DNA from 3 places in the Nesterenkonia suensis genome. Region 2 is predicted to be linked to each of the others. Evidence: riboswitches for the same ligand, from Rfam matches in the RefSeq annotation. Region 2 holds a riboswitch; each other region holds the start of a gene.
What was found. A riboswitch is a leader RNA that binds a small molecule or an ion and turns the genes downstream of it on or off. The one in region 2 is predicted to bind S-adenosylmethionine.

Region 1 (10,104 bases), on a different contig from region 2:
CGCGCCTGACCTGGTGATCGCCTCGTAGGCAACAGGGTGGCCCCAGTCCATCGGACTGGGGCCACCCTGTGCGTGCTGGTGCCTCTGGTGTCAGTCCCGGGACCGAGACCTCTGCGGTGTCAGCCGTCCAGCTGCTGACGTTTGGCGCTGATCACCCCGGTGTCGAAGCCCCCCAGGTGCAGATTGCCGTGGAATCGACCATGCTCGATCTTGATGCATCGATCCTGGACGGCATGGAGCCCGAGGTCCGTGGCGCGCTGCATCGCCTCCTCGGAATGGATGCCCAGCTGCACCCACAGGGTCTGGGCCCCCACCTCGGCGGCCTCCTCCGCCAGGGCCGGAAGATCCGCCGGCTTGCGGAAGGCCACGACGATGTCCGGAGCCTCCGGCAGGTCCTTCAGTGAGGCGTAACCGGGCTCACCCAGCACCTGGCTGATCCGGGGGTTCACGTAGTACAGCTGATAGGAGGAGTCCGAGGTCAGGTAGGTGGCCACGAAGTAGCTGGCACGGGCCGGCTTGTCGCTCATGCCCACGATCGCCACGGACTTCGCCGCCCGCAGCAGCTGGAGGCGCCGTGCCGCGCCCGGCTCCTCCCACAGCCCGTGGGGGTGCTCGCTGCTGGCCCCGGTGCTGCTCTGCGTCTCAGGTGCGGTGGTCATCAGGCCTCGCCTCCGTTCTGTGCTGCCCCGACCGTACCGGCCCCCGCCGTGACGGCGGTAGGGGTCTCCCGGTCGGGGTCCTGCTGGGCGGCCAGTGCGCGCTCCAGCGCTTGGTCGAGGTCCCAGATGATGTCGTCGACATCCTCCAGACCCACCGAGATGCGGATCAGATCCTCCGGGATGCCGGCGGCGGCCAGCTGATCCTGGGTGAGCTGCTGGTGGGTGGTGGACGCCGGGTGCAGCACCAGGGTGCGCGCATCACCCACATTGGCCAGGTGGCTGGCCAGCTGCAGCTCCTCGATGAACCGGGCACCGGTCTCCCGACCGCCGCGCACACCGAAGCTGAACACCGAGCTGGTGCCCAGCGGCAGCAGGTCCTTCGCCCGCTCATGGTGCGGATGCGAGGGCAGACCGGAGAAGTTCACGTACTCCACGCGCTCGTCGGCCTCCAACCATGCGGCCACCTTCTGCGCATTGGCGGTGTGCTCCTCCATGCGCTGCGGCAGCGTCTCCACCCCCTGGATCAGCTGGAAGGCCGCCTGCGGGGTCAGCGACGGTCCGAAGTCGCGCAGCTGCTCGGCCCGGATCTTGGTCAGGAACCCATACTCGGCGAAGTTCCCCCACCAGGACAGCCCGCCGTAGGACTCCACCGGTTCGGTCATCTGCGGGAACTTCCCGTTGTTCCACGGGAAGGTGCCGGACTCCACGATCACCCCGCCCAGCGTGGTGCCGTGGCCGCCGAGGAACTTCGTCACCGAATGGGTGACGATGTCCGCGCCGTGCTCGATCGGACGCAGCAGGTAGGGGGTGGTCAACGTGGAGTCCACCACCAGCGGCACCCCGTGGTCATGGGCCACCCCGGCCAGGCCGGGCAGGTCGACGACGTCGCTGCTCGGGTTGGCCACCACTTCGGTGAAGATCAGCTTGGTGTTGTCCTGCAGGGCGGCCTTGAAGTCCTCCGCTTCGTCCGAGTCCACGAAGGTGGTCTCGATGCCGAAGCGGCGCAGCGAGACATCCAGGTGGGTGATGGTGCCGCCGTAGAGCTTCGAGGAGGCCACGATGTGGTCCCCCTGCTCACACAGCGCGGCGAACACCAGGAACTCCGCGCTCATGCCGGAGGCAGTGGCCACCGCGCCGATGCCGCCCTCCAGGGAGGCGAGGCGCTCCTCCAGCGCGGCCACGGTCGGATTGCCGATCCGGGAGTAGATGTTGCCGAACTTCTGCAGCGCGAAGAGGTTCGCGGCGTCGTCGGTGTCCTTGAACACGAAGGAGGTGGACTGGTGGATCGGCACCGCACGGGTGCCGTAGACGGCATCCGGCACGGCCCCGGCATGCAGGGCCCGGGTGCGGAATCCGAACTGTCGATCGCTCATGGAAGCTCCTGGATCGGTCGAGAGAGGTGGTCAGGGTCAGTGGTTCGGGCGGCTGCGGTGCCACGGTGCTGGCAGATCTGCGCGATCTGCGGCACGCAGTGCTCGTTCTGCAGGCTGGTGGTGTCGCCGAGGGATTCGCCCTGGTGCAGCTGAGTCAGCAGTCGGCGCATGATCTTCCCGGAGCGGGTCTTCGGCACCTCCGGCACCGGGATCACCGTCCGGGGCTTGGCCACCGGGCCGATCACCTCCCCCACATGAGCGCGCAGGGCGGCCAGCAGCTCCACCTCCGCCTCGGCGTCGACGACGCCGCCCTCCCGGGTCAGTCGTTCGCGGGCCGTGTCGGTGAGCACGGTGAAGGCGACGGCGGCGTGGCCGGTGGTCGCGTCCGGCACGGGGCACACCCCGGCCTCCACCACCTCGGGGTGGGAGACCAGCGCCGACTCGATCTCGATGGTGGAGAGCCGGTGGCCGGAGATGTTGATGACCTCGTCGATGCGACCCAGGATCCAGATGTCCCCCTCAGCGTCCCGCTTGGCGCCGTCGCCGGCGAGGAACCAGCCGCGGTCGGCGTACTTCTCCCAGTAGGAGGTGAAGTACCGCTCCGGATCGCCCCAGACCGTGCGCGCCATGGCCGGCCCCGTACGGGTGAGCACGATGCTGCCCTGCGTCTGGGCAGGCGCCGGGGTGCCGGCGTCGTCGACGACGTCCACCGCCACACCCGGCATCGCCCGGGAGGCGCAGCCGGGCTTCAACTCGGCATCCTCCGGACGGGGACTCATCACCGTGGAGCCGGATTCGGACTGCCACCAGGTGTCCACCATGGCAATGGCCGGGGCGCCGTCGTCGTCGCGGGTGTCCTGGCCGAGCTGGCTGCGCAGCCAGGTCCAGGCCTCCGGGTTCACGGCCTCGCCCACGGTGCCCAGCAGGCGCAGCGAAGAGAGGTCATACTCGGGCGGCACACCCTCGGGGAACCAGCCCATCAGGGAGCGCACCAGGGTCGGCGCGGTGTAGTAGGTGGTCACGGCGTGGCGCTGGATGATCTCGAAGTGGCGCCCCGGATGCGGAGTGTTCGGCGTGCCCTCGTAGATCACCTGCGTGGCGCCGGCGGCCAGCGGCCCGTAGATCTCATAGGTGTGTGCGGTGACCCAGGCCAGGTCCGCCGTGCACCAGTGGACGTCGTCGACACGGCGTGCCGGGTCCGGGTGGGCGAAGAGTCGCAGATAGGTGAACAGCGCCGCGGTGAGGTATCCGCCGGTGGTGTGCACCAGGCCCTTCGGCTTCCCCGTGGTGCCGGAGGTGTACATGATGAACAGGTCCTGCTCGGCGTCGAAGGCCTGCGGGGTGTGCTCGGCGGAGGCGGTCTCCACGACGTCATGCCACCAGACGTCCCGGCCCAGACCGTCCCCGGCCAGGTCCTCGCTGGTCCACGAGGCATCCGAGCCGGTGCGCCGGATGACCAGCACATGGGCCAGGCTGCCGCCCTCGGCCACGGTCAGGCCCTCCACGGCGGCGTCGGCCCGCTGCTTCACCGGCACGGCCTGCCCGCGGCGGAACTGGCCGTCGGTGGTGACCAGCAGCGTCGCCCCGGTGTCCTCGACGCGGAAACGCAGCGCCTCGGCGGAGAACCCGCCGAAGACCAGCGAGTGCACCGCGCCGATGCGGGCGCAGGCCAGGGTGATGACCACCGTCTCCACCAGCACCGGCAGGTAGATCACCACCCGGTCCCCGCGACCCACACCCAGGGCGGTCAGGGCATTGGCGGCCTGATTGACCTTGTCCTGCAGCTGGGCGTAGGTGACGTCCTCACGGTCCCCGGGCTCACCTTCGAAATGCAGGGCGACGACGTCACCGCGCCCCGCAGCCACATGACGGTCCACGCAGTTGACCGCGGCGTTGAGCGTTCCCCCGTCGAACCAGCGGATGTCCGGGCCGCGGCGGGACCGCGGGTCGGGATCCGTCCAGGAGTGCGTGGTGTGCCAGGGGGTCTCCCAGTCCAGCAGCGACGCCGCCCGATCCCAGAAGCCGAGGCGCTGCTGTTCGGTGATCGGGTCCGCCCAGGAGTGGACGTCCGCGGCCAGCGGGTGCTGCGGCGTCGCCCGATCGATGTCTGACGCAGGCGTCACGCCCATGTCTTCAGCGCCTTCCGCTCGACCACACCCAGCAGGGCGTCGGTGAGCTTGCCCAGCACGGCCAGCAGGATGATGGCCAGCAGCAGGCGGTCGGTGCGTCCGTTGTTCTGCGAATCGGTCAGCAGGAAGCCCAGCCCCATGGAGGAGGCGATCAGCTCCGCGGCCACCAGGAACAGCCAGGCCTGTGCCAGAGCCAGACGCAGCCCGGAGAACACACTGGGCACCACTGCCGGCAGCTGAACGGTGACCAGCAGTCGCAGCCCGTGATACCCGAACGCGCGGCCTGCCTCCACCAGATGCGGATCCACATGCCGCAGGGCAGAGTGCACGGCGGTGAACACCGGGAAGAACGCGCCGATCGCGATCAGCGTGACCTTGGAGTCTTCATGGATCCCCATCCACAGGATCAGCAGCGGCACCCAGGCCAGGGAGGGGACCGCACGGAACGCTCCGACCGTGGGGTGCAGCAGGGTGTCGGCGACACGGGAGAGTCCCAGCAGCGAGCCCACCACCAGGCCCAGGCCGGCGCCGATGCCGAAGCCGAGCAGCACACGCTGCACGGAGATCGCGATGTGCTGGTAGAGCTCCCCGCGTTCGAACAGCTCCACGCCGGCGCTGAGCACGGTCTGCGGGGCCGGCAGCTGCACGGGGGAGAACATCCCGGAGGCCGCGACGCCGTACCAGAGTCCCAGCAGCGCCAGCGGCACGATCGCTCCGAGCAGGACCCGTCCTCCCGGGATCCGGCGCACCGGAGCGGGCACTGCAGCGGTCGGACTGTCCGGGTCGGTCACCGCCGGGGGCGCGGCAGAGTCCCGTTCGCCCACCGCCTGCGCCGGCTCGGCGGACTGCAGGCGGGCCGCCTCGGCCCGGGGGTGGGCGTCATCGGGCAGCGTCTGGCTCATCACTCATCATCCTCGACGATCGTGGCCTCATCGTCGGCCCCTTCTGCCTCAGTGGCGGCACGATTCTCCGCGAACTCCGGGTGGAACAGGGTCTCCAGGGCGTCGTCGATGCTGTCCTGGCTGGAGACGTCGCCGGTGTCGATGAAGATCGGGCCGACCTCCTGGAGCACCTGGTGCTGAGCCTCGCCGGGGACCGGGTCGACCTCGAAGTTCGACCGCTCCTGGATGACGGTCTCGGCGACCTCCAAGTCGATGTTTCCGTACTCGGCGAGGATCTCTGCCGTCTCGTCCGGGTTCTGCAGGGCCCACTGACGCGCCTGCTCATAGACGTCCACCACGGTCTGGACGACCTCCGGGTGATCGTCGATGAACGACTCGGTCGCGTTGATGACGCTGTAGGTGTTGAAGTCCACGTTGCGGTAGAAGAGCTCCTGGCCGTCGGCCTCGGCGCCCGCCATGATCGGGTCCAGCCCGGCCCAGGCGTCGACGTCCCCATTGGCCAGCGCAGTGTGGCCGTCGGCATGCTGCAGATTCTGCACCTCGACGTCGCCGATCTCCAGACCGGCCTCCTGCAGGGACTGCACCAGGAAGAAGTACGGGTCCGTGCCCAGGGTGGCGGCCACCGAGGCGCCCTCCAGGTCCTCCACGTCGCCGATGCCGGAATCCGGGGAGGTGACCAATGCTGACCATTCGGGCTGGTTCTCGATGAGGACCATGTGGATCGGTGAGCCGTTGGCGCGGGCCAGCAGCGCCGCCGAGCCGGCCGTGGAGCCCAGGTCGATCGCCCCGGCACGCAGCTTCTCGTTGGCGTCGTTGGAGCCGTGGGACTGGATCCACTCGACGTCGGTGCCGGCCTCAGCCAGCTCCTCCTCGAGCCAGCCGTGCTCCATCATCACCAGACTGAGCGGGTTGTACGTGGCGAAGTCGATGCTGAGGGTCTCCAACTCGCCGTCGGCTCCGGCGCCGTTGCCTTCGCCCTCTACGCAGCCGGCGGCCAGGAGCGTCACGCCGACGCCGGCGATCGCGGTGCGGGCGGCCCGGCTGAGCTGGCGGCTGGTGCGGCCGACAGCGCCGGGGACAGCGCCGGGGACAGCGCCGGGGACAGGACGGGGGGAGGGAGTGGTCAGGCTGGGCATGAGGTGAACGGACCTTTCGTGGGTGGTGGTCGTCGCTCTGCCTGCGCCCCGGCCGAGACGGACTCTCGCTGGCGCCGCCCGGCGGAGACCAGGGGCGTGCGGGTCATGCTCGGACGCCCGCGCAGGGCAGAGCGGACGGGGTCAATGTGCGTGGGCGTCGACACCGAGCCCGGCGAGCAGCTCACCGCGCAGGGCGGCCAGCTCGGCGGAGGCGCGGTCGCGGGGTCGGCTGCCCGGAACGGTGAGCAGCCGGGAGACGGTGGCGCCCTCTCGGGCGTCACCGGAGGGGTCAGGGCCGAGCAGCAGGATGCGGTCGGCGAGCTGGAGGGCTTCGTCGACGTCGTGGGTCACCAGCAGCACGGTGGTGCCGGTCTGCGCGTGGACGTCGAGCAGCAGGTCCTGCATCTTCAGCCGGGTCAGCGCATCCAGGGCGCCGAAGGGCTCGTCCAGCAGCAGCACTCCGGGGCGCCGGGCCAGCGCTCGGGCCAGCGAGGCGCGCTGCGCCATCCCTCCGGAGATCTCCCGCGGGCGCAGCTGGGCGCGTTCGGCGAGGCCGACCAGCTCGAGCAGCTCATCGACCCGATCCTGGCCCTCAGCCTTGGGGACGCCGCGTGGCAGGCCCAGCGAGACGTTGCGGTGGACTGAGCGCCAGGGCAGCAGCCGTGGCTCCTGGAACCCGACGGCGGTGCGCTCGTCATAGGTGCGCACGGGGGTGCCGTCGATGACGACCGTCCCGGTGTGCCCGGTGTCCAGGCCGCCGACGGCACGCAGCAGGGTGGACTTCCCGCAGCCGGAGGCACCCAGGATGGCGACCACCTCACCGGGGGAGACGTGCAGGTCGACGTCGCGCAGCACGGTGCAACCGTCGAAGCTGCGTCCGACGTCACGCAGCTCGACGTCCAAGGAGTGGGTGGCCGCGGCGGCGGGTCGTTCGAGCACGGCCGTGCCGCCGGACGGTCCAGAGGTGAACAGGTCAGACTCGCGGGGGGCGAGTGTGGGTGCAGAGGAACCCATAGGAATATCTCTCCCATCGATCCTGGCGGTAGCACCTTTTCTGATGCGATGGGCACAGACGGCCCATCAGCGCATCCGAAGGTTGCTGCGGCGTCGTCGAGCCAGATCTCTCAGCCGCTCGGGATGGTGGCACTGTCAACCCTACGCACATCGGGGCCGACCGGGCAAAGGAGATGTCACAGTATGAGACATCCCCGGAGCGGGGGCTTGCTCGGCAGCGCTTCGCAGGAGGGGAGGGGTCAGCTCTCGGAGGAGAGCGGGTCGAGGGTTCGGAACCGGCTCTGGTGGAACACCAGCGCTTCGGCGTCCTCCTCGACGGCGAGGTCGAGCAGTTCGAGCACGATGATGTCGTGATCCCCGGCCCGGACCTGATCGTGGATGCGCGTGGTGAAGGTGACCGGTGCGCCGTCGAGCGTGATCGCGCCCCGCGCTCCGGTGGTGAGGTCTACCCCGGAGAAGCGGCTCTGACGATCCTTGGAGGCGATCTTCCGGCACAGCGCCTCCTGGCCGCGACCGATCAGGGAGATGCCCAGCTCCGCATCCGCGCCGACGAGCTTCGGCCAGGTGGAGGAGCTGTGCTGCACCGCCAGGGTGGCCAGCGGCGGCTCCAGCGAGACTCCGACCGTGAAGGTGGAGGCGACGAGTCCCTCCGGGCGGCCGTCCACTGCGGCGGCGACGACGACCACGCTCTGTGGAAAGCGTCCGAAGACCTCACGCAGCTCCCCCGGGTCGATGGTGCTCAGCGGGGTGGCCTCGCGGGAGGCGACGACGTCGTGGGTCTTCTGCACGGGCGCCTCGGCAGTGGTCGCAGGGGTCGGGGTGGTCGCAGGGGGCCCAGGGGTGGCCAGTGCTGCGCTCATGGAGGATCAGCTCCCATCGGTCCTGGCGGCAACACCGCCTCCGACGTGCTCGCCAGGCAGGCGGGGCACGTCGCAGGGTGGCTGCGGCGTCGTCGAGCCCGATCTCTCAGTCGCTCGGGAAGGTCTCGTCAGGCCAGCGTACGGACGCCGGTCGAGACCTTCAACGGCGTGTCCGAGGGGGGCTGGCTGAGGAGCCGGCCGAGGAGCCGGAGGGAGGGCCGTGAGAGAGGGTTCGGGCTCCTCGAGGGGGGGAATGGGAGGTCGAGGGGAGGAGGGGACGTGACGCAGCCCGGTCCGCGCATTCTTACGTTCTATGTCATGAACTTATCCGTGGAGTTTGACGAATGTTCAGGTCTGCGGCGTAGGCTGGGATTCACCAACCCATCCAGAGCGACCGAGAGATCTGGCTCGACGACGTCGCAGCAACCACCCGGTGCAGCCGCGCTCCTTGCGGTCCGGGGAACGGTGCTACCGCCAGAGACGATGGAGACTGCCTGATGATCTCACCACGTCATGTGTTCATGACCCTCCACGCCGCGCGGCGCCACGGGATCCACCACGGCGTCGACGGCGTCCGCCGGACCGCGCGTCCCGCCTCCGGTGCGGCGCCTTCCGGCGCCCCATAGACTCTCCCGACGTCGGCCCCGTGGTTTCACTGGGCATGGCCGCGTGGTCGGCGTCGGGAGTTCCTCTCTGGTGCTGCATCAGCAGGGCGTGGTCTCCCGTCTTGGGGTCGATCTCCTGGAAGCCCTGGCGGCGGTAGAATCGCCGGGCGTCGGCATCAGGCGCATCCGCCGGGGCCTCTGCCAGGGCGACGCCCGGCGTCCTCAGCACCGGCTCGCTGCACGTGCGTCCCGTCCCTGCCGCCGTCGTCCATCCTCACTCCTCCTCACCGTTTCGCACGGTCAGATCACGTCTGCCCCAGCAGATCTGGTGAGGCAGACGTGATGTGGTGGTGCAGAACCTCCTGCGCGGACGGTCCACCGCGGTTCAGCGCGAGGCGCGGTGCAGGATCTGCTCCATGATCGCGTCATGCACCATGCGCGGCTGCCCATAGGCGGGGTACCGGAACTGCACGATGTTCGCGTACGGGTTCACGTCCAGGACCACTGCGCCCTCGTCGGTCTCCAGGTCGGGCACCAGCAGGTCGACGGCGGCGGCGCTCAGTCCGGGGATGGCCCAGAGCCCGTCCACGGCGAGTTCCTTCAGCGCATCGGGCAGCTGATCGGTCACGTCCACCGTCACACCGCCGCCGCGAGTGGTCTCGGCGATCGGGGTCAGCTTCTGGATGCGCCCCGTCTCCGGGACGTCCTGAGTGGTCAGGCCCATCCGAGCGAGGAACTCCTCGGTGACCTGCGGCTGACGAGCCCGCAGATAGGTGTTCTTCCGGCGCCGGTGGATCTCCGCCTCCGCCAGCTCGCCGATGGTGGAGACGCCATCGCCGACCACGTAGAACGGCACACGCACGATGCCGCCGACGACCTTCTCCCCCACCACATAGACGCGCAGGTCCAGCCCGGGGTGATGCTCCTCGACGATCATCTGGTATCGGACGTTGGAGGTGGCCGCCCGGGAGGCCATCGCCTCCTGCCAGGCCTGCCGCAGGCCCGCCTCGGTGCGCACCCCGGTGCTGATGCCCTGACCGGCGCGGCCCGAGGACGGCTTCACCACCACGGGCCCGCTCACCGCCTTCATGTACTTCACGGCCCGGGAGAACTCGGTGGGGCTGATCGCCCGGCCCTTCGGGGTGGGCACCTCCGAGGCCATCAGGTACCGCTTGGTCATCTGCTTGGACCGGGAGACGCGCCGCGCCTGGTGGCTGACCAGGGAGGTGATGACGGAGTCCATGCCGCCGATCACCACACCAGAGAGGAACAGCAGGCGGTTGGTGTCGTTGATCTTCTTCACGGTGATCTTCTGACGCTTGGCGGCTGCCATCAGCAGCTGGTCATGGGCGGAGACCCGGCTCCAGGTACGCAGCTGGTCCGCCTGGGGCTCCACGTGGGAGGCGATGAATCGCTCGACGGCGTC
Region 2 (10,104 bases):
GACGAGACCATCTCCGGGCCGGCGGCCTCCCCGCGCGCCAAGCGGATGCCGCGCGAGCAGCGGCGGCGGCAGCTGCTGGACTGTGCGTTGCAGGTTTTCGTGGCCAAGGGCTATCACGCCGCCTCGATGGATGACATCGCCGATGTGGCCCAGGTCTCCAAACCGGTGCTCTACCAGCATTTCCCGGGCAAGCATGAGCTGTTCCTGGACCTGCTGGACACCCATCTGGGACAGCTGGAGCAGATGGTCACGCTGGCGCTGGCCTCCACGGAGGACAACAAGGAACGGGTCTCGGCCACGACCACCGCCTTCTACGAGTTCATCTCCCGGAAAGACGAGGCCTATCGGCTGCTCTTCACCTCAGGGATGGACAATGACGAGGCGGTGGAATCACGCATGGAGAGGTTCTACGAGAACGTGGCCCACGCCATCGCCGAGGTCATCGCCGATGACACCGGACAGCCGATGGCCGAGTCCACGTTGCTGGGGCACGGGCTCCTGGGACTGATCACCTCGGCGGCCCGCCATTGGAGCAGGCTCTCGGAGCGCCCGGATCTGGACGTCTCGGCCCAGCTGACCTCTCGTTTGGCTTGGCGCGGAATCTCCGGCTTCCCCAAGGAGACCGACGCCGGCACGTCGGCACAGTAGGTAGTATCGGATCGGCACAGATCGCGCCGAGCCGAAGGAGTGGCATGGAAGTTCGAATCGGAGTCCAGAACGTCTCCCGCGAGATCGTCATCGAGACCGACGCCTCAGCGGAGGACGTCGAGAAGACGGTGGCTGACGCGGTGGAGAACGCCAAGCCGCTGCTGACCCTCACGGATCGTCGTGAGAAGAAGATCGTGGTGCCGGTCGCCAGCATCGGATATGTGGAGATCGGCTCCGACACCAAACAGACTGTGGGCTTCGCCGCAGTCGCCGAATGAAAGAACCTATGACTGAACAGACTGCTGAATCGGCCGAGGGTCACGAGCAGGGCACCGGCGGCGAGTCCGCCGAGCCCACGGTGACCTTCGCCGACTTCGACGTCCGCCCGGAGATCGTCGAGGCGCTGGCCCAGAAGGGGATCATCACACCGTTCCCCATCCAGGCCGAGACTCTGCCGATCGCCCTCGGCGGCTACGACATCATCGGGCAGGCCAAGACCGGAACGGGCAAGACCCTCGGCTTCGGCATCCCGGCCCTGCAGCGGGTGACCGTGCCGCAGGATCCCGGGTTCGACGAGCTGCCCGCCCCGGGTGCGCCGCAGGCGCTGATCGTCGCCCCCACCCGCGAGCTGGCCGTGCAGGTCGCCTCTGACATCACGGTCGCCGGTGCCCGACGTGGCGCCCGGGTGGCCACCATCTACGGCGGTCGGGCCTACGAGCCGCAGATCGAGGAGCTCGAGCGGGGCGTCGAGATCGTCGTCGGCACGCCGGGCCGGCTCATCGACCTCCACCGCCAGCGGCACCTGAAGCTGAAGAACGTCAGGATCGTGGTGCTCGACGAGGCCGATGAGATGCTGGACCTGGGCTTCCTGCCTGACGTCGAGACGATCCTCGGTGCTCTGCCCGAGGTGCGTCAGACCATGCTCTTCTCGGCCACGATGCCGGGGCCGGTCGTCAGCATGGCCCGCCGTTACATGACCAAGCCGACGCACATCAGTGCCGCCGACCCCACGGACGAAGGCGTCACCAAGAAGGACATCCGGCAGGTCGTCTACCGCGCCCACCATCTGGACAAGGACGAGGTCGTCGCGCGCATCCTGCAGGCCGAGGGCCGGGGACGGACCATCATCTTCACCCGGACCAAGCGGCAGGCCGACAAGCTCTCCACGGAGATGATCTCCCGCGGATTCGCCGCCGGCGCCATCCACGGCGACCTCGGCCAGGGGGCCCGTGAGCAGGCGCTGCGGGCGTTCCGCAACGAGAAGATCGACGTGCTGGTCGCCACTGACGTCGCCGCCCGCGGCATCGACGTCACCGACGTCACCCATGTCATCAACCTCAACGCTCCCGATGACGAGAAGACCTACCTGCACCGAATCGGCCGCACCGGCCGTGCCGGGCAGAAGGGCACCGCGGTGACCTTCGTGGACTGGGAGGACGTCCCGCGCTGGAAGCTGATCAACCGCGCGCTGGACCTCGGGATCGATGAGCCGGTGGAGACGTACTCCTCCTCGCCGCATCTGTTCACCGACCTGGACATTCCCAAGGGCACCAAGGGGCGGCTGCCGCGGCACAAGCGCTCCAAGACGAATCTGGACGACGAGACGCTCGAGGACCTCGGCGGCACGTCGTCGGGCACGGGCCGTGGAGGTTCTCGGGAGGCAGGGTCCCGCGAGGGTCGAGGCTCCCGCGACAGCGGGTCCCGAGGCGGTTCTCGCGGGGGACGCGGCCGCACCCGTCGGTCGTCCTCCGACGGGGAGCGCCAGCAGTCCGGGGAGAAGCAGAGCGGCTCGTCCTCCTCGGCCCAGGGTGAGGGCGGATCCGGCGGTCAGCGTAAGCGTCGGCGCCGTCGGCGCACCGGCTCCGGCTCAAACTCGTCCTCCGGCGACTGAGCCTCACCCGGACCCGCGAGGACCCGAGGATGACCGTCTTCGACGTGGAGGGGCCGTCGCTGGTGCTTCAGGGGGAGAACCTCGAGCACCTGCGGCGGTTCCCCGACGGGGCCTTCGCGATGATCTACCTGGACCCGCCGTTCAACACCGGCCGGGCCCAGCAGTCGGTCCGCACCACCACCGTCCGTCGGCAGGACGGCGCCGGCGGGCGGGTCGGCTTCGCCGGACGCAGCTATGACACCTTCCGGGAGCTGCTCGCCCAGTATGACGACTCCTTCCCGGACTATTGGGAGTTCCTCGAGCCACGCCTCCTCGAGGCCTGGCGGCTCCTGGACGAGACCGGCACCCTCTACCTGCACCTGGACTATCGCGAGGTCCACTACGCGAAGGTCATGTGCGATGCGATCTTCGGACGGGACTGCTTCCTCAACGAGATCGTCTGGGCCTATGACTATGGAGCCCGCACGCGGAAGCGCTGGCCGACTAAGCACGAGACGATCCTGGTCTATGTGAAGGACCCCGCGAAGTACCACTTCGACTCTGCCGAGGTCGACCGGGAACCCTACATGGCCCCTGGGCTCGTGACCCCGGAGAAGGCCGCCCGGGGCAAGCTGCCCACCGACGTCTGGTGGCACACCATCGTCTCACCCACCGGCCGGGAGAAGACCGGCTACCCCACCCAGAAGCCGGTCGGGCTCGTCCGTCGCATGGTGCAGGCGTCCTCCCGCCCCGGGGACTGGGTGCTGGACTTCTTCGCCGGCTCCGGCACCCTGGGGGCCGCCGCCGTGGAGACCGGCCGCAGGTTCGTCTGCATCGACTCCTCGGCCGGGGCCGTGGACGTGATGACCGCTCGGCTCGGTGAACACGCTCAGGTGCATCGGCCGGGCCCGGAGCCGACAGCCTCCGACTGCGTCCGGGTCCCGGGCGAGCGGACGGGCCACACCGGATGATCGAGTTCGACCAGGTCACCAAGACCTACCCGGACGGCACCACGGCGGTGCGTGACGTCACCCTGACGGTGCCCTCCCGCACCACGTCCGTGCTGCTGGGCTCCTCCGGATGTGGGAAGACGACATTGCTGCGCATGGTCAACCGGATGGTCGAGCCCTCCTCCGGTGCCGTGCGGATCGACGGGGCGGACATCGCCTCGCGTCGGCCGGTGCAGCTGCGTCGCAGCATCGGCTATGTCATGCAGCACTCCGGGCTGATGCCGCACCGTCGGGTGCTCGACAACATCACCACTGTGCCGCGTCTCAACGGTGTCTCCCGGTCTGAGGCGCAGGGCCGGGCGCGGTCCCTCATGGAGATGGTGGATCTCTCGCCGGAGCTGGGGACCCGTTATCCGGCCCAGCTCTCCGGCGGCCAGCAGCAGCGGGTCGGTGTGGCCCGGGCGTTGGCCGACGATCCGAACATCCTGCTCATGGACGAACCTTTCGGAGCCGTGGACCCGCTGGTCCGGCTGGAGCTGCAGGTCCAGCTGAAGAAGCTGCAGGGGGAGCTGCGCAAGACCATCATCTTCGTCACCCACGACATCGAGGAGGCGCTCACCCTGGGGGACCAGATCGTGGTGCTCCGGGCCGGAGGAGAGGTGGCCCAGGCCGGCACGCCCCGCGAGCTGGTCGAGAACCCCGCTGACGACTTCGTCTCACGCTTCCTGGGCCTCCAGGAGGGACGGCGCCGACTGCAGATCTCCCCACGGGTCGGTGGGGGCTGGACCGTCATCGACAGCTCCGGGCGGCCGATCGGACTGATTGAAGGAGCTGCGGGGGCAGAGGGCCGGGAGCGCGGGCCCGGGGACTTCTGATGGAGTGGATCCTGGCGAATCTGCCTCGCATCCTGAGTCTGACGGCAGATCACCTGCTGCTCGGCCTCCCGGCCGTGGCGGCGGCCTTCCTGGTCGCGCTGCCGGTGGGCCGACTCGCTGACCGGCTCGGTCGCCTGCGTGAACCCGTGCTGGGTTCGGTCGGTCTGCTCTATGCGATCCCGTCGCTTCCCCTGTTCATCGTGCTGCCGATCCTGATCGGCACCGGAGTCCGGGACACGCTGAACGTGGTCGTCGCCCTGACCCTCTTCGGCCTGGCGCTGATGGTCCGATCAGCTGCGGACGCCTTCGCCGCCGTCTCGGATGATGTCCGACTGGCCGCCACTGCGGTCGGACATTCCCGGATGGGCGCGTTCCTCACCGTCGAGCTGCCGCTGGCCGGCCCGGCCCTGCTCGCCGGGCTGCGAGTCGTCTCGGTGAGCACGCTGAGCATGGTCAGCGTCTCCGCGGTGCTGGGGGTCACCAGCCTCGGCTCGCTGTTCACCGACGGCTTCCAGCGCGGCATCGTGCCCTCGATCGTGGCGGGCATCGTGATGACGGTGGTGCTCGCCGTCGTGGTGGACCTGCTGCTGGTGGCGCTGGGTCGGCTGGCCATGCCCTGGCAGCACCGGCGGGCCGGGGCGACGGGATGACTCCGCTCGTCGACGCCCTCCAGTGGGTGCTCAGCATAGAGAACTGGGCCGGTCCGGGAGGGCTCGGAGTGCGCATCGCCGAGCACCTCTGGTACACGGTGCTGGCGGTCGGGATTTCGGTGCTGGTGGCCCTGCCGATCGGGCTGATCATCGGGCACACGGGGCGAGGCCGTGCGGTGGCGGTGCTGTCCACCGGTGCCGCTCGGGCGCTGCCCACGCTGGGGCTGATCACCCTGACCGCCTTGGCGGTGGGCATCGGGCTCACCGCGCCGATGATCGCCTTCGTGGTGCTGGCTGTGCCGTCGATCATCGCCGGCGCGTACGCGGGAGTGGAGGCGGTGGACCGCCGGGTGGTGGACGCGGCCCGTGCCCAGGGGCTGAGCCCGTGGCAGGTGCTGACCACAGTGGAGGTGCCGCTGGGACTGCGACTGATCCTCGGCGGCATCCGCCTGGCGACGCTCCAGGTCATCGCCACGGCCACGCTGGCAGCCTATGTGGGTGCCGGGGGACTGGGTCGGCCGCTGTTCCTGGGCCTGCGCAACCATGACTATGCCATGATGCTGGGAGCGTCGTTCATGGTCATCACCGTGGCAGTCCTGGCCGACGCCGTGTTCGTCATCGCCCAGCGGATGCTCAGGAGGATCCCCGGGATCGTCTGAGCCTCAGGAGAGGATGTGAGCCCCGTGCCCCACCCCGTCAAGAGATCCGTCAGCCGTCTCGCCGTGCGCGGGCGCGGGCCTGTCACGCTGCTCGGTCTGGCCGCGCTCGGGCTGACCGCCTGCGGCGCCGAGGATCCGCTGGCCGAGGGCGGGGGTGACGGTGAGGGCGGCGAGGGCGGTGCGATCGTCGTCGGATCCCAGCAGTACTACTCCAACACAATCATCGCCGAGCTCTATGCCCAGCGTCTGGAGGCGGCCGGCCACGAGGTGGACCGGCAGTTCGACATTGGTCAGCGTGAGGTCTACATGCCGGAGCTGGAGTCCGGGGAGATCGACGTCTTTCCGGAGTATGCCGGGAACCTGCTGCAGTATGTGGACCCGGAGTCTGAGGCGTCGGACCTCGAGAGCGTCCTCGCCGGACTGGAGGACAGCCTGCCGGAGGGCATCTCCGCGTTGTCACCGGCTGAGGCCACCGATCAGGACAGCTTCGTGGTCACCGGGGAGTTCGCCCAGGAGCGCGGGCTGAGCAGCGTGGGCGACCTCGCCGACGTCGACGAGGAGCTCAGCATCGCGGCGAACTCCGAGTTCGAGACCCGTCCGTATGGGCCGCAGGGGCTGCAGGAGGTCTACGGGGTGGAGATCACCCTGGTGCCGGTGGAGGACTCCGGCGGGCCGCTGACGGTGCGCGCGCTGCTGGACGGTGACGTGCAGGTCGCCGACATCTACAGCGCCGACCCTGCTATCGAGGCCCATGACCTGGTGAGGTTGGAGGACCCGGAGGAGCTGGTCCTGCCGCAGAACATCGTCCCGCTCGTCTCCGAGTCCGTGGACGCGGAGGCGTCGGCACTGATCGAGGCGGTCACCGCGGAGCTGAGCCAGGAGGAGCTCAATGGGCTCAACGCGGCCAGCGTGGATGACCAGGCTCCTGCTGCGGAGGTCGCCGCCGACTGGCTGAAGGAGAAAGGGCTCGACGACACCTGAGCACCCGCTTGCGAGCACTGCGCATGCGGGGTGAACACATGAACATAGATGACGGCATGTGACGTCGAATCTTCGTCTGTGCGGCGACGTGCAGTAGCGTGGTGCTCACACCACCGACCATCCAGAGCGGCCGAGAGATCTGGCTCCACGACGCCGCAGCAACCCGGGAGAGCCGGGTGCTCACGCCAGAAGCGATGGAGGAGCATGAGCACTGACGTGTCTGCCGCGCCCACCCGACGGCCCGCGAAGCGCCCGAACGGACAGTGGAAGATCGACGGCACCGATCCGCTGAACCACAACGAAGAGTTCAAACAGGCGGACAACGGTCTGAACGTCCGCGAGCGGATCGAGCAGATCTATTCGAAGCAGGGCTTCGACTCCATCGACCCCGATGACCTGCGCGGCCGATTCCGCTGGTGGGGCCTCTACACCCAGCGGCGGCCCGGAGTGCCGGCAGGGGCCCACAACTCCCTGCCGCCCGAGGAGGTCGACGACAAGTACTTCATGCTGCGGGTCCGGATCGACGGCGGGGCCCTCACCACCGAGCAGCTGCGCGTCATCGGCGAGATCTCCCGGGACTTCGCCCGGGACACCGCGGACGTCACCGACCGGCAGAACGTCCAGCTGCACTGGGTGGCCGTGGAGGACGTCCCGGAGATCTGGCGCCGCCTCGAGGCGGTCGGTCTGGGCACCACTGAGGCCTGTGGAGACACCCCCCGCGTGATCCTGGGCTCGCCGGTGGCCGGCATCGCCGCGGACGAGATCATCGACCCCACTCCGGTGATCGCCGAGATCGTCCGGCGCTACATCGGTGACCCGGAGCTGGCGAACCTGCCGCGGAAATACAAGTCCGCGATCACCGGGCATCCCTCTCAGGACGTGGTCCATGAGATCAACGACTTCTCCCTGGTCGGGGTGCTCCACCCGGAGCACGGCCCCGGCTATGACCTGTGGGTCGGCGGAGGGCTCTCCACCAATGCGCGGCTGGCCGAACGGCTGGGGGTCTTCGTCCGCGAGGAGGAGGCCGCTGAGGTCTGGCACGCGGTGACCCAGACGTTCCGTGACTACGGCTTCCGGCGTCTGCGCAACAAGGCCCGGCTGAAGTTCCTGCTGGCCGAATGGGGGCCGTCGAAGTTCCGTCAGATCCTCGAGGACGAGTACCTCGGACGGCGGCTCACCGACGGTCCGCCGCCCGCCGCACCGGACACCCCCGGGGACCATGTGGGCGTCCACCGGCAGAAGGACGGCCGGTACTACATCGGCGTCACCCCCACCGTGGGACGGGTCTCCGGCACGCTGCTCATCGAGCTGGCCGACCTGCTGGAACGTCACGGCTCCCACCGGCTGCGCACCACCCCGCACCAGAAGCTGGTGGTCCTCGACATCGCCGAACAGGAGATCGAGGCCGTCTCCGCCGGTCTGGCGGAGCTGGGGCTGGATCCGCGGCCCAGCGTCTTCCGCCGCTCCACCATCGCCTGCACCGGCATCGAGTTCTGCAAGCTGGCCATCGTGGAGACCAAGACCACGGCGGCACGGACCATCGATGCGCTGGAGGAGCGCCTGGCCGACGTCGCCGATCAGATGCCGGTCCGGCTGAGCCTGCACATCAACGGCTGCCCCAACTCCTGCGCCCGGATCCAGACGGCGGACATCGGACTCAAAGGCCAGCTGCTGCCGGACGGCGACGGCGGCAAGAGCCCCGGCTTCCAGGTCCACCTCGGCGGGGGGCTCACCTTCGTCGACCGTGACGAGGCCGGTCTCGGGCGCACTGTGCGCGGGCTGAAGGTCACTGCTGAGGAGCTCGTCGACTATGTGGAGCTGCTCGTGCGCCGCTACCTGGCCGGACGCCAGTCCGGCGAGACCTTCGCCCAGTGGAGCCACCGCGTCGACGAGTCCGAGCTACAGAAGAAGGAGGTCGAGCCGGCATGACGACCACCACAGACTTCACCACAGCGGACCGGTTGCGGTCCCTGGCGGCCGCCGGGGCCGAGGAGCTCGGCTGGGAGGCCTCCGCCGATCAGGTCATCGGCTGGGTGGCGCGGAACGTGGACACCGCCGACGTCGCGGTGGCCTGCTCCATGGCGGACGCCGTGCTGCCTGCCCTGGTGGCTGAGCAGCTGCCCGGCGTGGACGTGCTGTTCCTGGAGACCGGCTACCACTTCACCGAGACGCTCGCCGCCCGTGACGAGGTCGCCCGCCAGCTGGACGTGACCGTCGTCGACGTCACCCCGAAGCTGACCGTGGCGGAGCAGGACGCCGAGTACGGCAAGGACCTGTTCGGCCGGGACCCCGCCGCCTGCTGCCGGATGCGAAAGATGGAGCCGCTCGCCGAGGCGCTGAGCGGCTACAAGCTCTGGTTCACCGGAGTGCGTCGGGACGAGGCTCCCACGCGGGTGGACACCCCGCTGGTCACCTTCGACGAGCTGCACGGGCTGATCAAGGTCAACCCGGTCGCCTCCTGGAGCTTCGACGACCTCGTCGACTACTCGAACCGCCACGCTCTGCCGGTGAATCTGCTGCTGCAGAACGGCTACCCCTCCATCGGCTGTCGCCCCTGCACCCGCCCCGTCGCCGAGGGCGAGGACCCCCGCGCCGGCCGCTGGTCCGGCAGCGGGAAGGTCGAATGCGGCATCCACACCACCACTGCCACAGGAGCCTGAGATGACCACCGCCACCGCCGCGCCCGCCCCGCGGGCCGCCGACGTCGCCGCCGCCGTGGACCTCGCCGGCCAGTCAGCACTGGCCCGACTGGAGGCCGAGTCCATCCACATCATCCGCGAGGTCGTCGCCGAGTTCGACCGCCCGGCCATGCTGTTCTCCGGAGGCAAGGACTCGGTGGTGATGCTGCACCTGGCCGCGAAGGCCTTCTGGCCGGGGAGGATCCCGTTCCCGGTGGTGCACATCGACACCGGGCACAACTTCGAGGAGGTCATCGACTTCCGGGACCGCACCGTGGAGCGCCTCGGTCTGGAGCTGGTGGTCGGCAGCGTCCAAGAGCTCATCGACTCCGGTGAGCTGACCGAACGTGCCGACGGAACCCGCAATCCGCTGCAGACCGTCCCGCTGCTGCGCACCATTGCGCAGCGCCGCTTCGACGCTGTCTTCGGCGGCGCCCGGCGGGACGAGGACCGGGCCCGCGCCAAGGAGCGGATCCTCTCGTTGCGCGACGAGTTCGGCCAGTGGGACCCGCGCAGCCAGCGCCCCGAGCTGTGGAATCTCTACAACGGGCGTCACCGCCCGGGCCAGCATGTGCGGGCCTTCCCGATCAGCAACTGGACCGAGCTGGACGTGTGGCGCTACATCGCCGCTGAGGACATCGAGCTGCCCCCGCTGTACTACGCCCACGAGCGCGAGGTCTTCCAGCGCGACGGCATGATCCGCGCGGTCGGGCCGCACAGCCGGCCCACCGGTGACGAGCCGACCGAGCAGCTGCGGGTGCGTTACCGGACGGTGGGGGACATGTCCTGCACC
Region 3 (10,104 bases), 240 kb from region 2:
CAGTGGAACTGTCCTTCTTCGGTGGAGCCCTTCAGCGCGACGGTGGAGGACTCAGGGTTGAGCGTGGTGGAGATGGCGTCGAAGTAGCCGGTGCCGACCTCCCGCTGGTGGCGGGTGGCGGTGTAGCCCTGGTCCTCAGCGGCGAACTCCTTCTCCTGCAGCTCCACGTAGGCCTTCATCTGCTCGGACTTGTAGCCCTTGGCCAGCTCGAACATCGAGTAGTTCAGGGCGTGGAAGCCGGCCAGGGTGATGAACTGGAAGGTGAAGCCCATCGCACCCAGCTCGCGCTGGAACTTCGCGATCGTGTCGTCGTCGAGGTGCTTCTTCCAGTTGAAGGACGGTGAGCAGTTGTAGGCCAGCATCTGGTCCGGGAACTCGGACTTCACGGCCTCGGCGAACTGCTTGGCGTACTCCAGGTCCGGGGTGCCGGTCTCCATCCAGATCAGGTCCGAGTACGGCGCGTAGGCCTTGGCCCGGGCAATGCAGGGCTCGATGCCGTTGCGAACCTTGTAGAAGCCTTCGGCCGTACGCTCCCCGGTGAGGAACTCGGCGTCCCGCTCGTCCACGTCGGAGGTGATCAGGGTGGCGGCCTCCGCGTCGGTGCGGGCGATGATCACCGACGGGGTGTTCGCGACGTCGGCGGCCAGACGGGCTGCCTGCAGGGTGCGGATGTGCTGCCCGGTGGGGACCAGCACCTTGCCGCCGAGGTGGCCGCACTTCTTCTCCGAGGCGAGCTGGTCCTCCCAGTGCACGCCGGAGGCTCCCGACGCGATCATCGACCGCATCAGCTCGTAGGCGTTGAGCGGACCGCCGAAGCCGGCCTCGGCGTCGGCGACGATCGGCACCAGCCAGTCCTCCACGGTCCGGATGCCCTCGAGGTACTCGATCTGGTCGGCGCGCTGCAGAGCGCTGTTGATGCGACGCACCACGTTCGGCACGGAGTTGGCCGGGTAGAGCGACTGGTCCGGGTAGGTGTTGCCGGAGAGGTTGGCGTCACCGGCGACCTGCCAGCCGGAGAGGTAGATGGCCCGCAGGCCCGCCTTGACCTGCTGAACAGCCATGTTGCCGGTCAGCGCGCCCAGAGAGTTGGTGTAGGTGCCCTCGGCATGCTCGGAAGTGAGCTGCTCCCAGAGCTTCTGCGAGCCGCGCTTGGCCAGCGTGTGCTCCTCCTGCACCGAGCCCTGAAGCTTGGCCACCTCTTCTGCGGTGTAGTCGCGGCGGACGTTCTTCCAGCGAGGGTTGGTCGCCCAGTCCTGCTGGATGCGCTCGACACGCTCCTCGAAGTCTCCGCGGATGTCGGTGGATGCGTTGACGGTGGCAGTCACGGTGTTCTCCTTCGAATCGGTGACCAGTGCGGTGACCGGTGATTGGTACAACTCCAGTTTTGGCCCCTCTTCCACCCCGGAGCCAGAGAAAGTTGAGAAAAGATCTTCACTTCTTCGCGATATCGAAAGATTCCTCGGAAGTAACTTACCTACGGTCGCGACAGGCGCCCCGGAGAAGACAAACACGCTTCAGCCATGCGAAGATCCCCAGGAAGAGCACGACGACGAGCCGCCCTCTCGCCTGCTGAGCCATCCCCCGGGACCCCCGTAGGCTGGTGATGTGCACGACACGACGCCGAAGAGAGGACCAGACCCATGGACCTGACCCACGCCAGCGCGATCGTCACCGGAGGAGCCTCAGGTCTGGGCCATGCGACCGCCCGGACCCTGCACGAGGCCGGCGCCGCCGTCGTCGTCGTGGACCTTCCCGACACTGAGGGCGCCGACCCGGAGAGCGGCACACGCGCAGAGTCCGTGGCCGGCATCGGCGAGCGCACCCGATTCTGCCCCGGAGACGTCACCGACCCGCAGACGGCGGCACGCGCCGTGCAGATCGCCCAGCAGCTGGCTCCCCTGCGGGTGGTGGTCAACTGCGCCGGCGTCGCGACCCCCGGCAGGCTGGTGGGGCGCGGCGGCACACTGCCGGTGGAGACTTTCATGACGGTGCTGTCGATCAATGTGGGCGGCACCATGAACTTCATGGCCCAGGCCGCAGCCGCGATGCGGGAGAACGAGCCCGACGGGGAAGATCGCGGCGTGCTGATCAACACCGCTTCCGTGGCGGCCTTCGACGGACAGATCGGCCAGGTGGCCTACGCCGCGTCCAAGGGGGCGGTGGCGTCGATGACACTGCCGGTCGCTCGGGAGCTGGCGTCGTCGCAGATCCGCACGGTGACGATCGCCCCAGGGCTGTTCGAGACGCCGATGATGGCGGGTCTTCCGGAAGCCGCTCGGGAGTCACTGGCCTCCAAGACTCCACACCCCGCGCGGCTCGGCCGCCCGGAAGACTATGCGCTGATGGTCCGCCAGATCATCGAGAACCCGATGCTCAACGGCGAGGTCATCCGCCTCGACGGTGCGGTGCGGCTCGAGCCGCGATGAGTGCGGCGTCTCCGGAGGACGGCCCAGCTGAGGCCGCCCAGCCGCCGGGGTTCATCACCACTCACCGGTGGGGGCTGTCGCTGATCGCCGGACTGACCGTGCTGTTCGCGACCCTCGTCGTGACCCTGGTGCTGACCAGCACCTCCGTCAGCCGGTCCCCGCAGCACATCGCCGACCCCGGGGACGCCCGAGGAGGAGACCCCTCCCCCGAAGGACCCGACCTCGACGCCAGGCCCGACGCAGTGGCTGACGAGGACCTGCTGCCGCCCGGAGGGGCCGCGTTCTCCGACGGTGAGAGCATGGTCGTCGGCGAAGACATCGTCCCCGGGTCCTATCGCCAGGATCCGGACTCCGGCCCCGAGGACGCCACCTGTTTCTACGTCATCTACGCCGACGCTTCGGAGTCGACCGTGCTGCGCACCGGGGCGGAGGACCGTGGCATCGCCGTCCTGGAGGAGGGCGACGTCGTCGACTCCCGCGACTGCGGCGAGTGGCTCCCCGTGGAGGCCACCTACCCGGAGAGCCCGGCCACGCAGTTCGGCACCGGGATGTATGTGATCGGCGGCCACATCGAACCCGGCACCTATGAACTGACCTGGGACGTCGACTCTCCGTTCTGCTGGTGGGACATCTTCGCGGACCTCCGCGGAGAGGGGACGGTCTGGGACTCCGGGATCATCCCCCGAGAGGATCCCGGCTTCGGGGAGCCGCTGGTCATCACCCTCGACGTCGACGACCATCTGGTCTTCACCACCGAGACCTGCGGAACCTGGACTCAGGTCGACTGAGCGGGGCAGGCACGCGCGCATGAGGACGCGGCCGGAACCTCCGGAGCCGCTCGGGCCTGCGTGGAGACGCCCCAAGACCAGACCTGACCGGGGACGTCATCGCCACACCCGTCTACTACACTGTGTAGAAGACCGCTGGGCCGAGCCTCTCGGCTGACCGGCCGAAGGTCCGGTCCAGCACCGATGGAGGACAGGACGTCCTCCCCACCCCGACACCAAGGAGCCCCATGCCCCGCATCACCGTCGGCCTGGGCGGGATCCTCATCCTGCTCGGCATCATCGCCTACGCCGCCACCTCGTTCGCCAGCGTGACCGCCCTGATCCCGGCGTTCCTCGGCCTGGTGCTGCTGATCAGCGGCCTGATCGGCTTCAAGAGCGCGAAGATCGGCATCCACATCGCCCTGGTGGTCGCCCTGCTCGGCGTCATCGGCACCTCGATGAACGTGATGCAGCTGGGCGCTCTGGTCGCCGGAGAAGCCGAGCGGCCCGCCGCCGTCATCGTCAGCACGGTGACCTTCGTGCTGCTGGTGGTCTACATCGTCATCGGCGTGCGCTCCTTCATCCGCGCTCGTCGTTGGAAGGACGCCGAGGCCTGATTCTCCGCTGACGCACTGCACGCGCGGCGAGGAAAGATGGGCCGCCCCGATACTCTCGGGGCGGCCCATCGTCGTCTCATCCTCCGCCGCAGACCAGCCGGCCCGGTTCCGGATCGACCTGCGCCTCGTCCAGCAGCCCGGTGAACTCGGATCCCAGCACGAGGTCGACGCCGTAGCCCTCTCGGTCGTCGACGTCGATCAGCGCCTGGGGCAGATGCTGCTGCACGGTGTATCCCTGCCGCAGCCCGCGCTCGCCGACACGGATGATGGCCTCGAAGCCGGTGTCGGCGAAGTAGTCGTTGTCCACCGCCTCGACGCGGAACTCCCGATCCGCGAGGCTCCCGGCCACCTCCCCGGCGAGGCCGGGCTCATTGGTGGTGTTCAACACTGTGAGCGGAACCCGTTCCGGCACCACCGGCGCAAGCGTGGCGGTAGGACAGTCTTCGCCGACCGGGATGGAGGCGCCGCCGACCAGGTCCATCTCGATGGTGCCGTCGATCATGAGCCAGCTGCCGACGGTGACCGCCCCGAGGACGCCGATGGTCCCGGCCGCGACCGCGATCCTCTGCCGCCGGGTCACCGGCTCCGGGGTGCTGCTCATGGCTCCATCCTATGTCGACCGCGCCTCGGCCCGAGTCAGGGCAGCGCCGGCTCGCAGCCCAGGTCCTCGGCGAAGAGCCCGACGCCGTCCTCCTCTGCCTGAGCCCAGGCCACTTCCACCGGGTCGAGGAAGCGATCGTTGGGAGGATAGTGCACCGGCACACCATAGCCGTCCCGGGCCATCTGGACGTTCAGCAGCACATCATCCCTCCAGACTCCGGCGAGCAGGCGGTCGTACCGGTCGGTGCGCTCCCGGTCGAATTCGAGGATGACAGGGTCCCCCGGCGCAACCAGTGACTCCATATGCGCTGAGGACTCCGGACCCAGACATTCGACGGGCTGGTGAGGGTGCACCGACTCGGGGGTGTCGATGTTCAGGAGCCGGACCCGCTCGTCACGCCCGTCCAGCTCCACGACGAGCGTGTCCCCGTCGACGACCCGCACCAACGTGCCGCGTTCCGCCCCTTCGGAGCGTTCGGGGAACGGGCCCTCGTCCTGACCCAGGATCCAGCTGATCACCGCACCGATCACGATCAGGCACACCAGTCCCACCAACCACCACAGCAGTCCCTGACTGCCACCGCAACGGCGTCCGCGCCACCTGCCGCCTCCGGCACTCCTGGAAGCAGTGTGCAGCGACCGGCGCACCGATCTCCGCACATTCCGGCGCATCTCGTTCCTCAGGTACTGGTCAGGCATGCATGTCAGCCTAGGCGGAACCGAGGTCAGAACTTCTCCGGACGCAGCACCTCGACGTCGATGACCCACACGGTCATCGCATAGTCCCGGTAGTAGTGCTCCTGCAGATACGCAGAGACCGCCTGAGCGGTGCCCGCGTCACAGACGACCTCCACCCGGATGTTCGCGCTGGCCTCCCAGCCTGCATCGCGCACTCCTCGGCGGCCCTTTCCCCGGGCGTCGGTGATCGTATGCCCACGAGTGCCGAGCTGCTCCAGATCACGCAGGATCTTTCCCTCCAGGGCCGCCTCGGTGACGATGGTCAGCAGTTTGCGCGCGTGCGGATCCATGAGCCTGCTCCTAGCCATGCACCCAGGTGGCCATGGCGTGGTAGATGGGTATGCCGATCAGGACGTTGAACGGAAAGGTGATGCCCAAGGCGGCGGCCAAGGACAGCGTCGGGTTCGCCTCCGGCACGGAGATGCGCATGGCGGCCGGGACCGCGATGTAGGACGCGCTGGCAGCCAGCGTCGCCAGCACCACCGTACCCCCGAGGGAGAGGCCCAGCAGCATGGCTGTTCCCGTGCCCACCACTGCGGAGAACAGCGGCATACCGATGGCGAATGCGGCCAGAAACACCCCATGTCTCCGGAGCCCTGCTACCTGGCCTGCCGTGATGAGCCCCATCTCCAGGAGGAACAATGCCAGAATCCCCTTGAAGAGGTCCATGAACAGAGGCTCGAGCGGAACGACGCCTTCAGGCCCGGAGGCCCAGCCGATGAGCAGACCCCCCAGCAGGAGCACGATGCCCTTGCCCAGGAACACCTCGTGCATCACCGAGCCCCAGCGTGTGGACCGGCTGACGCCCCTGGCTAGCACGATCCCGACGAGGATCGCCGGCACCTCCAGAATGACCAGCAGCAACGGCATGTGTTCTTCGAAAGGCACACGGCGACTGCCGAGATAGGCAACGGCCACAGCGTAGGTGCCGACGCTCACAGAGCCATAGTGCGCGGCGATCGACGCGGCATCCACGCGAGCCAGCCGTCCCAGGAGTCGGAGCACAGGGAACGCGGCGAGGGCGAGGAGGAACCCCATGGCCACCACTCCGACCATCTGCGGCAGCAGCTCTCCCAGGGGCTGCTTCGCCAGCTCCACGCCTCCTTTGAGCCCGATGGCCAGCAGCAGCACGATGGTCACCAGCTCATAGACGGCGGCAGGCAGCCGCAGCTCAGAACGCAGCAGTCCGGCCGCGATGCCGAGGACGAAGAAGAGGATGACCGGGTCGAGCATGCAGCGGGTCCTTCCGGGAGGGTCCTGCACGACGGGGCCACCGGGCGGCCGCCCCATTGCTGACACACAATACACGACTTTTGTTTCATGTTTATTCTGTCACCCTGGATCTATACTGACCCCGTGCCGGATTCAGAGTGGACCTTCCTCACCAACCACGCCCATGTCATCCTCTGCGTCGCCAGAGAGCCCGGCATGCTCGTCCGGGAGATCGCTCGGAAGGTCGGGATCACCGAGCGCGCCGCCCAGCGGATCCTGGCGGACCTGATCGCCGACGGATACGTCGACAGGGAGCGCGAAGGCCGCCGCAATCGATATCGAATCCATCGCGACCGGCCCCTTCGGCATCCCCTCGAGCGCCATCACAGCATCGGAGAGCTCCTCGCCACGCTCGGCGACCCTCCTGCGTGACACAGTCGATGCACCGCTCCACGAGACGCGTGGACACGCCTCACGCCCTGCCGCACACCTCACGCCAGCACCCCGTGTTCATTATGTTCATATATCGTCATCCATGACGTCGACCCTTCTCTCGCATGCCCGACCGTGCTAGCGTCGTGGCAGAGAAGAACACCGAAGGATCACGAGAACCGGTCACATAAGCTCTGGCTTGGCCGGTCGGCAACCCTTTCCCGCGTGACGGGGTGCCCCAGATGACGATCCGGCCGCGAAACTCGTATTCACTGCGATGAATTTATCTTCAGCGGCAAGCACGGCGCAGGGGAAGCCTCCCTGTGGCGCCTCATGAACGATGATGAACGCCCCACACGGAGGACCCTCCATGACACCATCTGTGCCGTCCGCCGGCACTCTGCCTCAGCACGCCCTGGATTCGGACGACCACACGTCACACACCTCCTACTTGGTGCAGCGCACCCGACGCCGCTCGCTGATCTCTTTCGAGGTCTTCCCGCCGCGTCCCGCCACCGCTGGCCGCGACCCCTGGCGCAGCATCGAGCTGCTGGCCGAGGCCGGTCCGGACTACTTCTCCGTCACCCACGGCCACAACCAACCCGAGGGGGCCAACCTGGAGGTCATCCGGCACCTGCTCCGGAGCACCCCCGCCCCCGTGATGGCACACCTCATCAGCGCAGGAAGCACTCCTGCCCAGGTGCGCCGCGCCGTGGAGCAGCTGCTGGACCTCGGCGTCCGGGACGTCCTGGCCCTGCGAGGGGATTCTCCCGACGGGGGCCGGCAGTGGGTCCACCAGCCCGGCGGACTGAATCGGGCCGCCGAGGTGGTGCGCCTGGTCCGCGAGGTGGAGGACGAGCGGCTGGACCCTCCCAAGGGGCCGGGCGCCCGTCCGGTGTCCATCTCAGTGGCCGCCTATCCTCCCTCCGGCACGGACAGGGACCACGCGGCGGACCTGTGCGCACTGTGGGAGAAGCAGGAGGCCGGCGCCGACTACGCGATCACCCAGGTGTTCTATGACCCCGAGGACTACGCCCGTCTGGTGGACGACGCCCGATCTCAGGGCATCCACCTGCCCGTGGTCGCCGGGCTGGCCCCGCTGACGAGCCCCACGCGGCTGCGGCGTCTGGAGGAGATCTCGGGAGTTCCGGTGCCGCAGCACCTGTTGGACTACCTCGACGTCGCAGACCCGGCCGAACGACGACGCCGCGGGGTGGCCGCCACGCTGAACCTGATCGACGCGGTCCTCGAGCTCGGATGTCCCGGGCTGCACCTGTTCACGTTCAACCAACACCCGGCCGCTCTGGCGATCCTCGATCACCTCAGGATCCGGGATGCCGCACGTCAGCAGCGGGTCCTACCCGAGCTGTCCTGACGCCGGAGCGCACCGCTCCCCACCTCACAGGGCCCCTTCATGCCTGCGGACCGCGTCGCGGTCGGCTGTCCTGGTGCGCCCTGCCGCCTCACCCGGGACGAACCGCCCGGGCACTCCATGCGACCCGTCCATCACCTGCGTCTGACCCCAGACACACCTGACACATCTGACAGAGGAGACATCATGACCACCGCCCCTGCCCGCCCCGAGGACCAGCCGCCCGCTCAGGTTCCCGCCCTGCCGGCCACCGTACTCGGATACCCGCGTATCGGACCGAACCGGGAGATCAAGAAGGCGCTGGAGGCCCATTGGCGCGGCGGAGACGTCGCCGCGCTGCGCGAGGCGGTCCGCGCCCACCGCACCCGCACCCTGGGCCATCTGGCAGGCCTCGGCCTGGAGGCGGACTCGGCGATCCCGGCCGACGGCGCCGTGATCGATCAGGTCCTGGACGCCTCGGTGCTGCTCGGCCTGGTGCCACGGCGCTTCCGCGAGGCCGGGTTCTCCGCCGCCTCCCCGGACTCCGGTGAGGGTCTGGCACTGGTCTCCGCGCTGGCCCGCGGCACCTCCACGGTGGAGCCGCTGGAGCTGACCAAGTGGTTCGACACCAACTATCACTACTACGTGCCGGAGATCGAGCCCGACGTCGCCTTCTCCCCTCAGCCGGACGCCGTCGCCGAGCGCTTCCGCACCTTCCGCGATCTGGCCGCCGAGACGGCCGGTGCGGCCCTCCCCCGGCCCACCCTGCTGGGCCCGGTGAGCTTCCTGCTGCTGGCCAAGGCCGTCAGCTCCGCCGAGAGCCCCGCCGACGGCACCGACGGCAGCCTCGCCCAGGAGTCTCGGTTCGACCGGCTCGATGAGCTGGTGACCGCCTACTCCACCCTGCTCGGCGCCCTCCAGGACGCCGGCGCGGCCTGGGTGCAGCTGGAGGAGCCCGCCCTCGCCTCCGACGGCTGGGACCTCCCGCGGGAGCAGATCGTCACCGGCCTGCGCACCGCCTATACGGCGTTCGCGGGGCTCACGGAGCGCCCGGCGCTGTTCGTGCCGGTGAGCTACGGCACCGCCGGCGACGACGCCCTGGCAGTCCTCGGCGCAGCCGGCGTCGAGGCGGTGGGCCTCGACCTCGAACGTGGCGTGCTCCCCCCGGAGCAGGCCCTGGAGCCGCTGACCGGACGGACTGTGGCCGCCGGCGTCGTCGGCGGGCTGAACGTGTGGCGCACCGGTGTGGCCCGGGCCGCCGGGCTGCTGGACCAGCTGCGGGAGCGCCACGAGGGTCCGCTGACGGTCAGCAGCTCCACGTCGTTGCTGCATGTCCCCCATGACGCCGCCCGCGAGACGCAGTTGGACCCGCAGGTGGCCGGCTGGCTCGCCTTCGCGGACCAGAAGGTCGGCGAGGTGCTGGCACTGGCCGGTCACCTCTCCGAAGTCCCGGACGCTCTGGAGGGGCTGCGCGCCGATGATGCCTCGCGTCGCAGGCTCCGGGAGCAGCACCCGCAGGTCCGGGTGGAGGCGGTGCGCCGTCGTCTGGACGAGGTGCTGCCCCAGGACCGTCGGCGGGCCGACGCCGAACACCGCCGGGCCGCGCAGGAGGCGGCTCTGGATCTGCCGCCGCTGCCGACCACCACGATCGGCTCGTTCCCGCAGACCCCCGAGATCCGCCGAGTGCGGGCCGCCCACCGACGCGGCGCCCTCCACCAGCAGGGATACGAGCAGGCCATCCGCGGGCAGATCGCCGACTGCATCCGCCGCCAGGAGGACCTGGGTCTGGACGTGCTGGTGCATGGCGAGGCGGAGCGCAATGACATGGTCCAGTACTTCGCGGAGAACCTGGAGGGGTTCATCACCACCGCCCACGGCTGGGTGCAGTCCTACGGCTCGCGCTGCCTGCGACCGCCGATCCTCTTCGGCGACGTGCACCGCCCGGACCCGATCACTGTGGA

Region 1: it holds a riboswitch for S-adenosylmethionine, as region 2 does, so the genes downstream of both, ACYVKI_RS13950 (ABC transporter ATP-binding protein) here and ACYVKI_RS01935 (nitrite/sulfite reductase) in region 2, are expected to answer to the same signal.
Region 3: it holds a riboswitch for S-adenosylmethionine, as region 2 does, so the genes downstream of both, ACYVKI_RS00865 (methylenetetrahydrofolate reductase) here and ACYVKI_RS01935 (nitrite/sulfite reductase) in region 2, are expected to answer to the same signal.

The regions. Positions count from the first base shown of each region.
Region 1 is NZ_BAAGRN010000025.1:73,229-83,332, reverse strand. It holds partial or broken gene ACYVKI_RS13980 (hypothetical protein) at 1-9, shown strand, start outside; gene ACYVKI_RS13975 (CoA-binding protein) at 120-659, opposite strand; gene ACYVKI_RS13970 (O-acetylhomoserine aminocarboxypropyltransferase/cysteine synthase family protein) at 659-2,032, opposite strand; gene acs (acetate--CoA ligase) at 2,029-4,161, opposite strand; gene ACYVKI_RS13960 (ABC transporter permease) at 4,152-5,063, opposite strand; gene ACYVKI_RS13955 (aliphatic sulfonate ABC transporter substrate-binding protein) at 5,063-6,199, opposite strand; gene ACYVKI_RS13950 (ABC transporter ATP-binding protein) at 6,341-7,213, opposite strand; SAM riboswitch class I at 7,224-7,343, opposite strand; gene ACYVKI_RS13945 (flavin reductase family protein) at 7,453-8,073, opposite strand; SAM riboswitch class I at 8,452-8,563, shown strand; gene ACYVKI_RS13940 (hypothetical protein) at 8,571-8,699, shown strand; gene ACYVKI_RS13935 (ATP-binding protein) at 9,064-10,104, opposite strand, start outside.
Region 2 is NZ_BAAGRN010000001.1:437,504-447,607, forward strand. It holds gene ACYVKI_RS01895 (TetR/AcrR family transcriptional regulator) at 1-648, shown strand, start outside; gene ACYVKI_RS01900 (DUF3107 domain-containing protein) at 693-926, shown strand; gene ACYVKI_RS01905 (DEAD/DEAH box helicase) at 935-2,539, shown strand; gene ACYVKI_RS01910 (DNA-methyltransferase) at 2,569-3,489, shown strand; gene ACYVKI_RS01915 (ABC transporter ATP-binding protein) at 3,486-4,343, shown strand; gene ACYVKI_RS01920 (ABC transporter permease) at 4,343-4,993, shown strand; gene ACYVKI_RS01925 (ABC transporter permease) at 4,990-5,652, shown strand; gene ACYVKI_RS01930 (ABC transporter substrate-binding protein) at 5,677-6,633, shown strand; SAM riboswitch class I at 6,748-6,834, shown strand; gene ACYVKI_RS01935 (nitrite/sulfite reductase) at 6,838-8,562, shown strand; gene ACYVKI_RS01940 (phosphoadenylyl-sulfate reductase) at 8,559-9,293, shown strand; gene cysD (sulfate adenylyltransferase subunit CysD) at 9,295-10,104, shown strand, end outside.
Region 3 is NZ_BAAGRN010000001.1:197,089-207,192, reverse strand. It holds gene aceA (isocitrate lyase) at 1-1,295, opposite strand, end outside; gene ACYVKI_RS00905 (SDR family NAD(P)-dependent oxidoreductase) at 1,641-2,426, shown strand; gene ACYVKI_RS00900 (hypothetical protein) at 2,423-3,214, shown strand; gene ACYVKI_RS00895 (hypothetical protein) at 3,442-3,810, shown strand; gene ACYVKI_RS00890 (LytR C-terminal domain-containing protein) at 3,887-4,411, opposite strand; gene ACYVKI_RS00885 (thermonuclease family protein) at 4,447-5,109, opposite strand; gene ACYVKI_RS00880 (P-II family nitrogen regulator) at 5,136-5,438, opposite strand; gene ACYVKI_RS00875 (sodium-dependent bicarbonate transport family permease) at 5,449-6,381, opposite strand; gene ACYVKI_RS00870 (helix-turn-helix transcriptional regulator) at 6,505-6,792, shown strand; SAM riboswitch class IV at 6,961-7,100, shown strand; gene ACYVKI_RS00865 (methylenetetrahydrofolate reductase) at 7,163-8,167, shown strand; gene metE (5-methyltetrahydropteroyltriglutamate--homocysteine S-methyltransferase) at 8,351-10,104, shown strand, end outside.